Linked DNA regions of Exiguobacterium sibiricum 7-3. The protein of the gene in region 2 interacts with the protein of the main gene of each other region in a pairwise test. Links are inferred from orthologs where the notes say so. Each region holds a gene or a part of one and is shown on either strand. Other genes may lie near its edges.

The links. The genes of interacting proteins can lie anywhere in the genome.
Region 1: the proteins of yycF (region 2) and lysA interact in binary tests that used the Escherichia coli proteins (3 or more experiments, as listed by UniProt). The link is inferred for Exiguobacterium sibiricum 7-3 from one-to-one orthologs.

The regions. Positions count from the first base shown.
Region 1 is NZ_KK211190.1:2,525,080-2,530,097, reverse strand. Bases 2,215-5,018 are described here. They hold lysA (diaminopimelate decarboxylase), read left to right. Parts: upstream 2,215-2,861; coding sequence 2,862-4,175; downstream 4,176-5,018. Other genes in these bases: P402_RS0114105 (LysM peptidoglycan-binding domain-containing protein), read right to left, coding at 4,225-5,018; alr (alanine racemase), read left to right, coding at 2,215-2,849. Outside these bases: dapB (4-hydroxy-tetrahydrodipicolinate reductase), read left to right, coding at 1-139; dapD (2,3,4,5-tetrahydropyridine-2,6-dicarboxylate N-acetyltransferase), read left to right, coding at 126-833; P402_RS0114120 (branched-chain amino acid transaminase), read left to right, coding at 859-1,791; more of alr, read left to right, coding at 1,791-2,214. UniProt on the Escherichia coli protein: Specifically catalyzes the decarboxylation of meso-diaminopimelate (meso-DAP) to L-lysine. Is not active against the DD- or LL-isomers of diaminopimelate.
Region 2 is NZ_KK211190.1:27,640-36,165, forward strand. Bases 1-2,924 are described here. They hold yycF (response regulator YycF), read left to right. Parts: upstream 1-1,069; coding sequence 1,070-1,780; downstream 1,781-2,924. Other genes in these bases: P402_RS0101155 (adenylosuccinate synthase), read left to right, coding at 1-823; walK (cell wall metabolism sensor histidine kinase WalK), read left to right, coding at 1,783-2,924. In the rest of the region: more of walK, read left to right, coding at 2,925-3,633; P402_RS0101170 (YycH family regulatory protein), read left to right, coding at 3,630-4,946; P402_RS0101175 (two-component system regulatory protein YycI), read left to right, coding at 4,953-5,789; P402_RS0101180 (MBL fold metallo-hydrolase), read left to right, coding at 5,800-6,591; P402_RS0101185 (S1C family serine protease), read left to right, coding at 6,698-7,990; P402_RS16800 (CxxH/CxxC protein), read left to right, coding at 8,347-8,508. UniProt on the Escherichia coli protein: Response regulator member of the two-component regulatory system CpxA/CpxR which responds to envelope stress response by activating expression of downstream genes including cpxP, degP, dsbA and ppiA.

The sequences.
Region 1 (5,018 bases), 2.5 Mb from region 2 along the record:
AATCAAACACACGGCGTTATCCAAAAAAGTATTCGCTTCAGGTGCAATCAAGGCAGCGGAAGCGCTCATTCAAAAATCAGCGGGACTCTATACACTGGAGACGCTTTACACACAGGAGGATTCACATGTTATTAACTGATGCTTATGAAATTGCAAAATTCATTAAAGATGCTAAAAAACAAACACCGGTTAAACTATACGTCAATGGTGACTTGGCAGGACTGACGATTGAAGGAGCGACGGCATTCGGAACGGATCAATCAAAAATTTTCTTCGCTGATGCAGGACTTGCTTCAACTTTCTTAGAAGAATATGCAGACCGGATTACTGAAGTGCATGTCGAATATGACCGCCGCAACAGTGCCGTGCCGATGCTTGATACACGTCATTTGAATGCCCGGATCGAACCGGGTTCATGGATTCGCGATCATGTCGTCATCGGCGATAACGCGGTCATCATGATGGGCGCAATCATTAATATCGGTGCATCAATCGGAGATGGTACAATGATTGATATGAACGCCGTTGTCGGAGCACGTGGCACAATCGGCAAAAACGTTCATGTCGGCGCCGGTGCCGTGGTCGCAGGGGTTCTTGAACCACCTTCAAAAACACCGGTCATCATTGAAGATGGTGTCTTAATCGGAGCGAATGCCGTCATCCTAGAAGGTGTCCGCGTCGGAAAAGATGCGGTCGTCGCAGCAGGCAGTGTCGTCACAGAAGACGTTCCTGCAGGCAGCGTAGTGGCTGGTACGCCAGCACGTGTCATCAAACAGAAAGATGCAAAAACAGCAGAGAAGACGCAACTGGTGGATGATTTACGTTCACTCTGATTGACGTCGAAGAGGAGGAAAACACATGGCAGTGGATACACAGTATGGAGAAGCAATTTGGTTAGACGGGGTTTTTCATGATCCAAAAGAGGCAAATACGAGCGTCATGTCCCATGCGATTCATTACGGAAGCGGATTTTTTGAAGGCATCCGTGCGTATGCGACACCGGATGGTCCGGCGATTTTCCAATTGACGGAACACATTGAACGTCTGTTCCGCAGTTGCGCGTTCTATCACGTGACGATTCCTTATACAGTGGAAGAACTTGTTCAAGCGACGATTGATCTTGTCGCCAAAAACGGCTTTGAGTCTTGTTACATCCGCCCGTTTGTTTTCCTCGGTACACCGTGGCAGGCATTGATGGCAAAAGATACGACGGTTCACGTCGGTATTTCTTGTTGGGAACTTGGTGAATACTTTGACAAAGGTACCGGTATCCGGGCGAAAGTCGCTTCTTACCGCCGTGTTTCGTCAACGATGATGCCAATGCAGGCAAAAGCTGCCGCCAACTACATGAACTCGCAACTCTTAAAAGGGGAAGCACTTCGTGATGGATTTGATGAGGCGATTGCCCTTGATATGAACGGAAATGTCAGTGAAGCGAGTGTTGCCAACTTGTTCATGTTGAAAAACGGCACGATCTACACGCCTTCACTCGATTGTTCAGTATTGGACGGGATCACACGTCAAGTCATCATGCGTCTCGCACAGGATCAGGGATATCCGGTCGTCGAGCGTCACATCGGCCGTGATGAGTTATACGTTGCAGACGAAATCTTCTTAACAGGTACGGCTGCAGAAATCACAAGTGTCGGTGAAATTGATCATATCGTCATCAACGGCGGAACACGGGCTGTCGCAGATGAGTTACTTGGTCTTTACCGTCAAGCGGTCTCGGGTCAACTGCCACAATATGCATCGTGGTTGACTTACGTGACACCAGCCATCGCAGAATAATGAGTTCACGAACTATCGTTACAATCGATCGGGAAGCGGTGCGGCATAATGTCGCATCGGTTTTCGCCCGGTCCAATAAGCAGATTTTTGCCGTCGTCAAAAACAATGCTTATAACTTAGGAATGATTGAGATGGTTGCCACATTGATGGAAGCCGGTGTCCGGCATTTCGCAGTGGCAGAAGTCTACGAAGCAATTGAAATCAAAACGAATTTTCCAGACAGTTATGTCCTGGCGATGAATCCGGCATCGCACTTCAAAGAGGTCCGCTTGCACGGAGTAGCGCTCGGAATTCCTTCGCTCGATTGGCTGCAACGCCATCAGGCGGATTTATCGGGAATTGAACTTCATCTAAAAATAAATGTCGGGATGAACCGTTTTGGTGTCAGTTCGCTGGAAGAAGCGTTAGCAGTGCTCGAAACCGTACAGGAGCAGGAACTGATCATGACGGGTCTCTATACGCATTTCCCGCTTGCCGATGAGCCGGGAGCCGATCATGACGGTCAAGTCGAACGATTCCTCAAAATCGGGAATCCGTTACAGGAGAAACACGCGTTCACATACATCCATGCCGAAAACAGTGCAACGATCGTCAAACATGATCCGCGCCTTGCCTGTTGCAATTACGTCCGGCCCGGCATCTTCCTGTTCGGTTACTCACCGATTGAAAAAATGGACTGGCTCGTGCCATCGCTCCGGATGACGACGGAAGTCGTTGAGATTCGTCAAGTGGAAGCAGGCGAACACGTCGGCTACGGTACGTCGTATACGGCACCGACAGCGATTCGTGTTGCGGTTCTGCCGGTCGGGTACGGGGACGGGGTCGTTCGCGGACGGTCCTCACTGCCCGTCATTATCAACGGGAAACGTTATCCGATCATCAGTAAGTTGTTTATGAGTCATACGTTCATTGCCGTGGATTCGACGGTTGAGATTGGTGATAAAGTGGTGTTATACGGCGATGGTATTGAAATCGATGATATCACCCGGACCGGGACAGCCAATAATTCGGAGCAGATGTGCGCCCGTTCGTGGCGTTTAACACATCGTTATTTATAAGGGGGAATTCAGATGTACGGAAGCCAATATTTGACGGAACAAAACAATGCACTACAGATTGACGGGGTGGAAGCAACAAAGCTCGCCGAACAATACGGGACACCACTCTATATCATGGCAGAACGTGAATTGACGGACCGTCTGGCGACCGTACGCGATGCCTTTTTAGAAAAATTTCCGAATACGTACGCCTCGTTTGCTTCTAAAGCCTTGACGATTGGTGCCGTTTACCAGCAAGTCGTCCGACATGGTCTTGGCATTGACGTCGTGACAGGCGGTGAACTATTCATCGCCCGTAAAGCAGGTGTGCCGGCGGAACGGATTTATTTCCACGGCTCGAACAAATCGACTCAGGATTTACGGTATGCCGTCGAAGAGGGTGTCGGGAAAATCGTCATCGATCATTATGAAGAAATCGCCCAACTCAATCAGATTGCCGCAGAAGCGTGTCAAACGGTCCACGTCCTGATTCGGATCGTGCCGCAAGTCATTGGCGGGGCTCACACGAAAATTCAGACCGGTGGTGTCGACACGAAGTTCGGTTTTTCGACGCATGACGATTCATATCTGGAAGCCGTCGAAGCGATTCTGGCAGCGGAGCACCTGGTACTGCTTGGTATTCATTGTCACGTCGGGTCACAGATTCAGGAGATTGAGCTGTTTGAACGGACGGCCCGGACGATGATGGGATTTGTCGAAACGATTCATGAACGGACATCCTTCATCGCAAGCGAAGTGAATCTCGGCGGTGGATTCGGGATTGCCTATACGCAAGACGATCAGCCGCTTGATTTTGAACAAACGATGGAGCGGGTGATGGCGATCATCGATGAAGAGACAACGCGTCTTGCGATTGACCGTCCACGAATCGGGATTGAACCGGGGCGTTGGGTCGTCGCGAATGCCGGGACGACGCTTTATACAGTTGGTGCCATCAAGGAAGTGCAGGGCGTCCGAACGTATCTGTCAGTCGACGGCGGAATGGCGGACAATATCCGTCCGGCACTGTATGGTGCTGTGTATGAAACCGTCATCGCCAATCGAATCAAGGGAGAAACACGTCATGTAACGGTTGTTGGTGCGGCGTGTGAATCAGGAGATTTAGTCGCTGAGTCAGCTGATCTAGCGGAACCTGTCAGTGGAGATACACTGGCTGTGTTCGGAACAGGTGCCTACAACTATTCGATGGCGAGCAATTACAATCAATTTTTACGTCCGGCCGTCGTCTTCGTTAATGAAGGGGATTCCCGTGAAGTCGTTCGTCGCCAGACCTATGCCGATTTGATTCAGTGTGATTTGGGATTGGAAAACATTCCATCTTCTTAAAATGACCCAAAAACACCTTCGTCTTTAGCGGACGAAGGTGTTTTTTTAGTTATTTCGGAATGACAAGGACTTGTCCCACCGAAATCAAATTGACATTGGTGATTTTGTTGGCACTGGCAAGAGCCGTGACAGTCACGCCATACTTCGTTGCAATGGAATATAACGTGTCACCGGCTTTGACAGTATAGGTGACGGTAGTGGTTGGAGGTGGGGTTGTCCCCGGGATGACAAGGACTTGCCCGACAGTGATCAGATTGTAGTTCGTGATGTTGTTAGCTTTAGCGAGAGCGGCAACTGTGACATTGTAGAGGCTCGCGATTTTATAAAGGGTATCGCCCGATTTAACCGTATACGTTTTACTGCCGCTTGGAGGCAATTTCAGTAATTCGGAGATCGTGACGAATTTATATCCTTTGGCTTTGAGTTGCGAAATCATCGAGGGAAGAGCGACAGGAGTACCCGGTGCTCCTACACCGGTGTGCATCAAGACGATGGAACCCGGTACGACGTTCGGCACGACACGCGCCAAAATGGCCGTTGAACTGATGCCTTTCCAGTCGGTCGTATCGATGTTCCATTGAATCGTTTTTGTATATCCGGCATTGCCGACGGCGGCAAGGACAGTGCTGTTACTGGCGCCAAACGGTGCGCGGAAAATCGGTTTAGTCGTCCGACCGGTCAGGGATTTGATCAATGTCTCGGTTTTGGACAGTTCGCTTGTCATTTGAGCTGCGGTTAATTTCGTGAAATCGGGGTGCGTGTATGAGTGGTTCCCGATTTGATGCGTCGGGGTGGCGGTTGCAATGTTTTTAATCAGTTGAGGGTGATTGTTCGCACCTGCAC
Region 2 (8,526 bases):
TGAAAAATTAAAAATCGTTCTTGAGCAAAAAAACCGGATGTTCACGAAGATGTATGATGCGGAAGCGATCGCTTTCGACGATATCTTCGAAGAATACTACGCGTACGGTCAAGAGTTCGCGAAGTATGTCTGCGATACATCGGTCGTCGTCAACGACAGCCTCGATAAGGGCGAAAAAGTACTCTTCGAAGGGGCACAAGGTGTCTTACTCGACCTTGACCACGGGACGTATCCGTTCGTCACGTCATCGAACGCATCAGCCGGCGGTGTCGCTTCAGGTGTTGGTGTCGGTCCAGCACGGATCGATCACGTCGTTGGTGTCTGTAAAGCGTACACGTCACGTGTCGGTGATGGTCCGTTCCCGACAGAACTGTTTGACGAAATCGGTCATCAAATCCGTGAAGTCGGTCGTGAATACGGAACAACGACAGGCCGTCCACGCCGTGTCGGCTGGTTCGATTCAGTCGTCGTCCGTCACTCACGCCGGACAAGCGGTTTGACAGATCTTGCATTGAACTCAATCGATGTCCTGACAGGAATCGAGACGCTTAAAATCTGTACGTCGTATGAGTTTAACGGCAAACAGATTGATGAGTATCCGGCGAGTTTCCGTGATCTCGAAGCATGTGTCCCGGTTTATGAAGAGTTACCGGGCTGGAAAGAGGATATCACGCACATCCGTAAGTTTGAAGATCTGCCGATCAATGCGCAGAACTACGTTAAACGGATTGCAGATTTGACGAATATCTCACTCGTGACATTCTCGGTAGGACCGGGTCGTGAACAAACGGTCGTCCTTCGTGATCTGTACGAAGAAGCTTAATGGTTGAAAAGCAGCAGTTCCAGATTTGAGATCTGGGGCTGCCTTTTTTCTTCTCTGATTAAGCGAAATCATTCACAAAATGAAGTGAACGAGCGTATACTAAAGGTAATGTTTCACGTGGAACGCATGACGTGAGCGTATGATGAAGTCAACAGAGTGGCGTCGGGAGTTTCCGTCGCCACCTTTCTATATGCCTGAAAAACAGGTAAAATAGATTGAATAGAAATTTTTAAGGGGGAACACCCAGTGACGGAACGTAAAATCCTCGTCGTCGATGACGAGCAACCGATTGCCGATATATTAAAATTTAAATTAGAAAAAGAAGGTTATAGTGTCGCCGTAGCAAATGATGGAGTGGAAGCACTCGAGAAAGTCGAAGAGTTTAAACCCGATCTCATCCTGCTCGATATCATGTTGCCATTGATGGATGGAATGGAAGTTTGCCGGGAAGTCCGAAAAACATCAAAAGTCCCGATCATCATGCTGACAGCAAAGGATTCTGAAATCGATACGGTCCTTGGCCTTGAGCTTGGTGCAAATGATTACGTCACGAAACCATTCAGCTCGCGCGAACTATTAGCACGGGTGAAGGCACACTTACGTAACGTCAATACGGTCGAAGCGACACCGGCAAATGCAGGACCGGGTCCATTGAAAGTGGGAGAACTGTATATCGATACGAATTCTCATACCGTCACACGACAAGATCAAAAAATCGAACTGACACAACGTGAGTTTGAACTGTTGCATTACCTGGCGAAAAACATCGGGCAAGTCATGACTCGTGAACACCTGCTTCAAACGGTGTGGGGATATGACTACTTCGGTGATGTCCGGACAGTTGACGTAACGGTACGCCGTCTGCGTGAAAAAGTCGAGGATAATCCGAGTACACCGATCTATATCATGACCCGCCGCGGTGTCGGCTACTATCTCCAAGACGGGGAGAATGAATAACGATGTTAAAAGGAACGAACTTTTTCAAATCGATCCAGTGGAAACTTGTCGTCATTTATGCGTTGTTGATCTTAGTCGCGATGCAAGTCATTGGGGTTTACTTCGTTCGTTCCCTTGAAAAACAGTACATTACGAACTTCTCAAAATCTGTTGAAGACCGGGCCGGACTTGTCGCGTACAATGTCGGGAAGGAATTCGATAAGACAGGCGATGATGAGGCCTCCAAACGGCAGTTGTCTGAATCTCTTGGACAACTGCTGTCTGAGTTTAGTAGTGGCTCGACGTCAAGGAACGATATTCTCGAAGTACAAATCATTGATCAGGACTCGATCATTCAAGCGACGTCTGACGAAGACAATCAGTCGGCGGTCGGACAACGGGCGACGAATTCATTGATTAAAAAAGCACAGGCCACGAGTTCCTCTCGTGTCGATACCGTCCTCGATCCGACGACGGAAGACAAGATTCGGATTTTTGCAGTCCCCGTCACGTCCGAACGGACAGGGGCGACGACCGGGATGATTTACGTCCGGGCGTCGATGGAGTCAATTTATTCGCAAATGCAGCAAGTCACAAGGATCTTAGCAACGGGGACAGTGATTGCACTTGTCATCACCTCGATTCTCGGTGTCCTGTTATCGCGGACGATCACCCGGCCGATTTCGGATATGCGGCGCCAGGCGATCGAGATGCGACGCGGGAACTTCTCGCGGAAGGTTAAGGTCTATTCCGATGACGAAATTGGTCAGTTGGCACGTTCCTTTAACGAACTGACTGATGAATTACTCGAAGCGAATGCGACGACGGAAGCCGAAAGGCGGAAGTTGACGAGTGTCCTCGAAAATATGACGGATGGTGTGATTGCGACGGACCGGACATTACGTGTCATCCTGATGAACGATCAAGCGAAGGATATCGTTGGTGTCGATGAATCCGGTATCGTCGGGACGAACTTAAAGGATTTACTCGCTCTCGGAGACGACTTTATGATTCCGGAAGACGGGACGATGCCGCCCCGTCTGCTCGATTTCAGCAGCGAGGATGAACTGTTCCTTGTCCGGGCCTTCTTCTCACCGGTCAAAAAGCACAGTGGACCGATTACCGGGATGATTATCGTCCTGCATGACGTCACGGAGCAGGAACAAGTCGAGCAGGACCGCCGTGAGTTTGTCGCGAACGTCAGTCATGAACTCCGGACACCGCTGACGACGATGCGGAGTTACCTTGAAGCCTTGGCGGAAGGTGCCTACCAGGATGAAGAACTGGCGCCACGGTTCCTGGAGACGACACAAAACGAAACGGAGCGGATGATCCGCCTCGTCACCGATCTGTTGCAACTGTCGAAAATGGACAGTAAGGAATACAAGATGAACAAAGTCCGGTTTGATTACATTCAATTCTTAAATGATATTCTCGACCGTCATGATATGACGAAACCGGAACGGATTCAGTTCCGCCGGAAAATCATGAAACGGAAAGTCTACCTCCGCGGGGATCAGGATAAGTTGATCCAGGTCGCGGATAATATTTTAACGAACGCGATCAAGTATTCACCGGAAGGCGGTACGATTACCGTCCGGACGATGTTACGGGCGAAACGAATCGTCATCAGCATCAAAGACGAAGGGGTCGGGATTCCAAAAGCGAACCTGCAGAAAATCTTTGAACGTTTCTACCGGGTCGATAAAGCACGGGCACGGAAGATTGGTGGAACCGGACTGGGTCTTTCGATTGCTAAAGACGTCGTTTCGGCACACGGTGGTGACATTTGGGCAGAAAGCGAATGGGGACGCGGGACAACGATTTACTTTACACTTCCATATGAGGTGATCGAAGAGGTGGATATCGGATGACGAAACAGCGACTGAAATCCATCGCTTTGATTCTTTTGGTCAGTGCTTCGATTGTCCAGACCGCCATGTTATGGACGTATCATCCGAGCAGCGAGTCGATTGAACAGGAACAGGTATCGTTTAATGAAATCGATGCCTCAAAGACGGTCGAAGGAAATCAGCTGATCAATCCGGAGCTTGTCATCTATTCGAACGGCGAAAGTGCCTACCAGACCCAAATCATCGGTCGGACGATCCTGAACCGGATCGGCGCCTCGTTTGATGTCGGTGTCCTGGTTTTGACCGATAAGGCGTCGAATATTCCGGTCAGCAAACGGAGTGTCGAGATGATTTTCCCGACGCCGATCAGTTCAAAGATGCTCGAGGAGTTGCTCGGGGAAAAACAAATTGCGATGTCGGAGCCGATCAAACGGCTCTATCTGCTCGATTATGAAGGACCGATTCTTCGACTGGAGTCGACGACGGGACGATTTAAGGACTTTAAATTAATCGGGGATGAGACGGTCTTAAAACGTCTATTCGCCTATGATAAGAAAAAACCGATGACGAAAGTCGAGCTCAAGGGCGGTGACTACACGTATGTCCCAAGCGGCGCGACGAAACTGGAAGAAGTATTCGTCTACGATGATGTTTCGCAGGATCCGAAGCCGCTCAGCCGGATCGAGAGCGCATTCTTTACGGAAAACTCGAACGTGCAGCAAATCAAGAGCCGGGATGACCTGGACGTTTTGACGGACGGTGTCAGTGTTTCGACCTACGACCGGGATTATAATGCGTTCCGTTTTAATACATTGTCTCCGAACACCCAAACCTCGTCCGTCGATTACAGTACAATCGTCAGTTACATCAACATCCACGGCGGATGGCTCGATCCTGTGACACAACGCAGTGGCTTCCGCTATTACTTTGATCAGATGTCGAAAGCAGAAGAAGAACAGGCGGCGACATTCCGATTATATTTGAACCGATATCCGATTTTTGGTGAAACAGGACCGTTACTTGAACAACCGGACTTCGATCTCGCGACCATCAAAGTAACGTTCGAAGAAAATCAGATCCGTTCGCTTAGTCGCAGTATGATTCGGGCGGAGCGGAAGTTGTTGCTCCGGGAAACGACATTGCCATCCATCGATCAGATTGAAAAACAGCTTCAATCCGCCGACATGTTGGATGAGATTTCCGGTATCCGGATGGGATATGAGATGACGTACGAAATTGAAACGAGTCGTTATGCCTTGTTTAAGCCAAATTGGTTCGTCAAACAAAACGGAAAATGGACCACGGTTGATCAAGCTATCGGAAAAGAGGGATAATGTTTCATGGATTGGAGTAAAGCAAAAACGTTACTGATTTTGACGTTCCTGATCCTGAACGCCTATCTTGCCGTTCAGCTGATGGACCGAATGATTGATCCCCGAATCGTCACGACGAATGCGGACGGGAAAACTGTTTTGAAAGAACGAAAAATTGATGAAAAGAAACTGCAGACCGTCTCGAAAGAAATTGGTTATTTGACGGCGGAAGTTGATACGAGTTCATTGATTCCAAAATCAGGATCCCCGATTCAAGATGCCGTCACGTCTGTCAAAAATCAAATCGAGTGGTCGGTTCGTCTGACGAAACCGTTCCCGCTCGAAGCAAAAGCAATGCGTGATTCGGCGACATCGTTTGTCCAGTCGTCGGCTGCATATGGCACAGACTACACGTTTTGGAAGTATGACAGCAAACACAATGAGATGACCTTTGTTCAGACGTATAAGGAACAACCGTTATACTCGACACCGCAACAGTCGCGGGAGGATGACGCGATGATTGGTCCGTCGTTACTTGTGCTCCAGTTGAACGAGCAGAAGGAAGTCGTCAGCTACAAACAACGCCACTTAAACAAAGTCGTCCGTCAGGCACAGGATGTCACGTTATTATCGGCGAGTGAGTCCGTCATTCAACTGTCGGAGCAGGGCTTGTTCCCGGCCTCAAAACGAATGACGAGTCAAAAGCTCGGCTACTTCTGTCTTGTGACGGAAGGAACGAAATCGGTGCAGATTTTACCGCCGACGTGGCAGATTGAACTGAACGGAGAAGAACTGTATTTCGTCAATGCGATTGACGGCGGAGTCCAGACCATCGAACGGCTTGATACCGTTTCAGAGAAATGAGGAATGCACGATGAGCCTACACTACAGCGTCCTTGCCAGTGGCTCGACGGGGAATGCCCTCTATATCGAAAGTGAACAGACCCGCCTGCTCGTCGATGCCGGTCTGACCGGCAAAGCGATGCTCGCCCTGTTCGACCAGATTCACCGGTCACCGGAAAAAATCGATGGCTTGTTCGTCACCCATGAACATTCGGATCATATTAAAGGTGTCGGCATCATGGCCCGGAAGTACAACATCCCGCTTTATGCGAACGAAAAAACGTGGGCAGCGATGGAAGCGAAGATTGGCAAGATTGACCCCGCACTGAAGTTCCTCTGGGAAGTCGGGGAGGTCAAACAGTTCGGTGATATCGAGGTCGAATCGTTTAACGTCAGTCATGACGCGGCCGACCCGATGTTCTTCCAGTTCGCCCACGACGGAAAACGGCTCGCCCATATTACGGATACCGGCTACGTCTCGGACCGGATGAAAGGTGTCATCCGCGGCGCCGATGCCTATATTTTTGAAGCGAATCACGATATCGGGATGCTCCAGATGGGGCATTACCCGTGGAGCGTCAAACGGCGGATTCTCGGCGATTACGGACACGTCTCGAACGAAGATGCGGCGATTGCGATGAGCGAAGTGCTCGATGACCGGACGAAACGGATCCACATGGCCCACCTGAGTAAGGACAACAACATGAAGGAGCTGGCCCGGATGAGTGTCTCCCAGACGCTTGCGAGCCGCGACGTCGACCTCAGCAAGATTCAGTTACTCGACACCGATCCGGTCATTCCGACACCGCTTTTGAAGCTCTGATTATGGGAAATTACTGAATATGCTCAAAAGACCCCCACATTTGGCTAACTCGCCACGTGATGGGGGTATACTTGTGTAAAGAGAGTTTAGAAGGAGGCGTGTGTCGATGGATCGACCAGAAGAACCACGGAATGAATCAGATCAGCCTTACGCATCGACCGATGAGACGAGCGGCTTTCCGCCACGGCGGTCCAGTGAAGATGAGCCGGTCAGTCCCTATCGTGAACCATATGAAGAAGAACCGCAGGAACCAAAACGCCGTGGCGGCGGGAAGGCCTTTTTTGTCGGCTTGATCGGCGGGATCATCGGGGCGCTGTTGATTGCCTTGATCGCCTGGCCGTTCGTCCGTGACGAAATGACAAGTCCGACGCCGGTCTCAAACGCGACGCCGGAACAGGCCGCGACAAAGGCGACGGAATCAGAAAATGATATTGTCGGTGCCGTCGGTCAGACGAAAGAAGCGGTCGTCAGTGTGACGAATCTGCAAAGTTCATTCCAGGGTGCCGATCAGGAGACCGGTGCCGGATCGGGTGTCATCTATAAAAAAGACGGCAACAAAGCGTACGTCGTGACGAACTATCACGTCGTTGAAGGGGCGAGCCGTCTGTCGGTCACATTGTCCGACGGAACGGCACTCGAAGCAAAAGTGCTCGGAGAAGATCCGACGTACGATCTAGCAGTCCTGTCGATTGATGCGTCAAAAGTGACACAAGTCGTGAAACTCGGGGATTCGGATACGCTGCGTGCCGGAGAGACGGTTCTTGCAATCGGGAATCCGCTCGGAATCTTTGCGAACTCGGTCACACGCGGTGTCATCAGTGCCCAGGAGCGGACAGTTCCTGTCGATACGAACAAGGACGGGCAGCAGGACTTCAACACTGAAGTCATTCAGACCGATGCCGCAATCAACCCGGGTAACTCAGGCGGCGCACTGATCAATACATCCGGTCAATTGATTGGAATCAACTCGATGAAGATTGCGGAAGCAAGCGTCGAAGGTGTCGGCTTTGCGATTCCAATCAACGAAGCCTTGCCGATTATGCGTGATCTCGAACAAAACGGTGAAGTGATTCGCCCGCAACTCGGGATTCAGATTCGTGACGTTCAGGAATTCCCAAGCGGGTTCCGGGAAGATCGTCTGAAGTTACCGAGTGACGTCAACCGCGGGATTGTTGTCGTCGGTTTGACGAAAAATAGCGGAGCAGCAAAAGCAGGGATGAAAGAAAATGATGTCATCGTTGAGATCAACGGAAAAGACATCCGATCATTTGCCGATTTAAAAAGTGTCCTCTATCGTGACGCTAAAGTCGGCGACAACGTCAAAGTGACATTCTACCGGGGCGGCGAGAAACAGACACTTGATGTCAAACTGTCGGCGCAAGCAGCGACGGTACAATAACAGATTCAGATCAACTACTCGTATACGTGCGGGTAGTTTTTTTTGCGTAGAATGGACTGTTGTTCTCATCGTGATTCGCTGTCACGCGCTTTCCTCAGGCGAGGAACAAGCCGCGGGATTCTTGCCTGTCGGCGTCGATGCCCGGGTCTCGTTTTCCTCTGACAGCGCGGGCGAGCCGCGCTTTTTCCTGTAGGAGTCGCGTGCAGCGGACACGATGAAGAAATTGGTGGTGAGGTAAGCGGATCAAGAAGTAACTCCAAAGAGGAGGTGTGGATAACTTTTTTCAGTGAGGGAAGTCAATTTTTGTTATACTGGTAGCGGATAAATGTGGATAACTTAAAAGGAGGAAAAGACCTGTGGATAAATATGTCTGTTTAGAACATGTCGAGTTAGCGCTCGACGAAGTAGTCGATGAAACGGAAGAGTATCCGATTTTGGAAGAGGTGCCGGCAGAGAAAAACGTCACGTGTGAGTACTGTGACCAGCCCGCGACATATCTTGTGTCAAGCAAAAAATAATTATCAACATGTGGACAT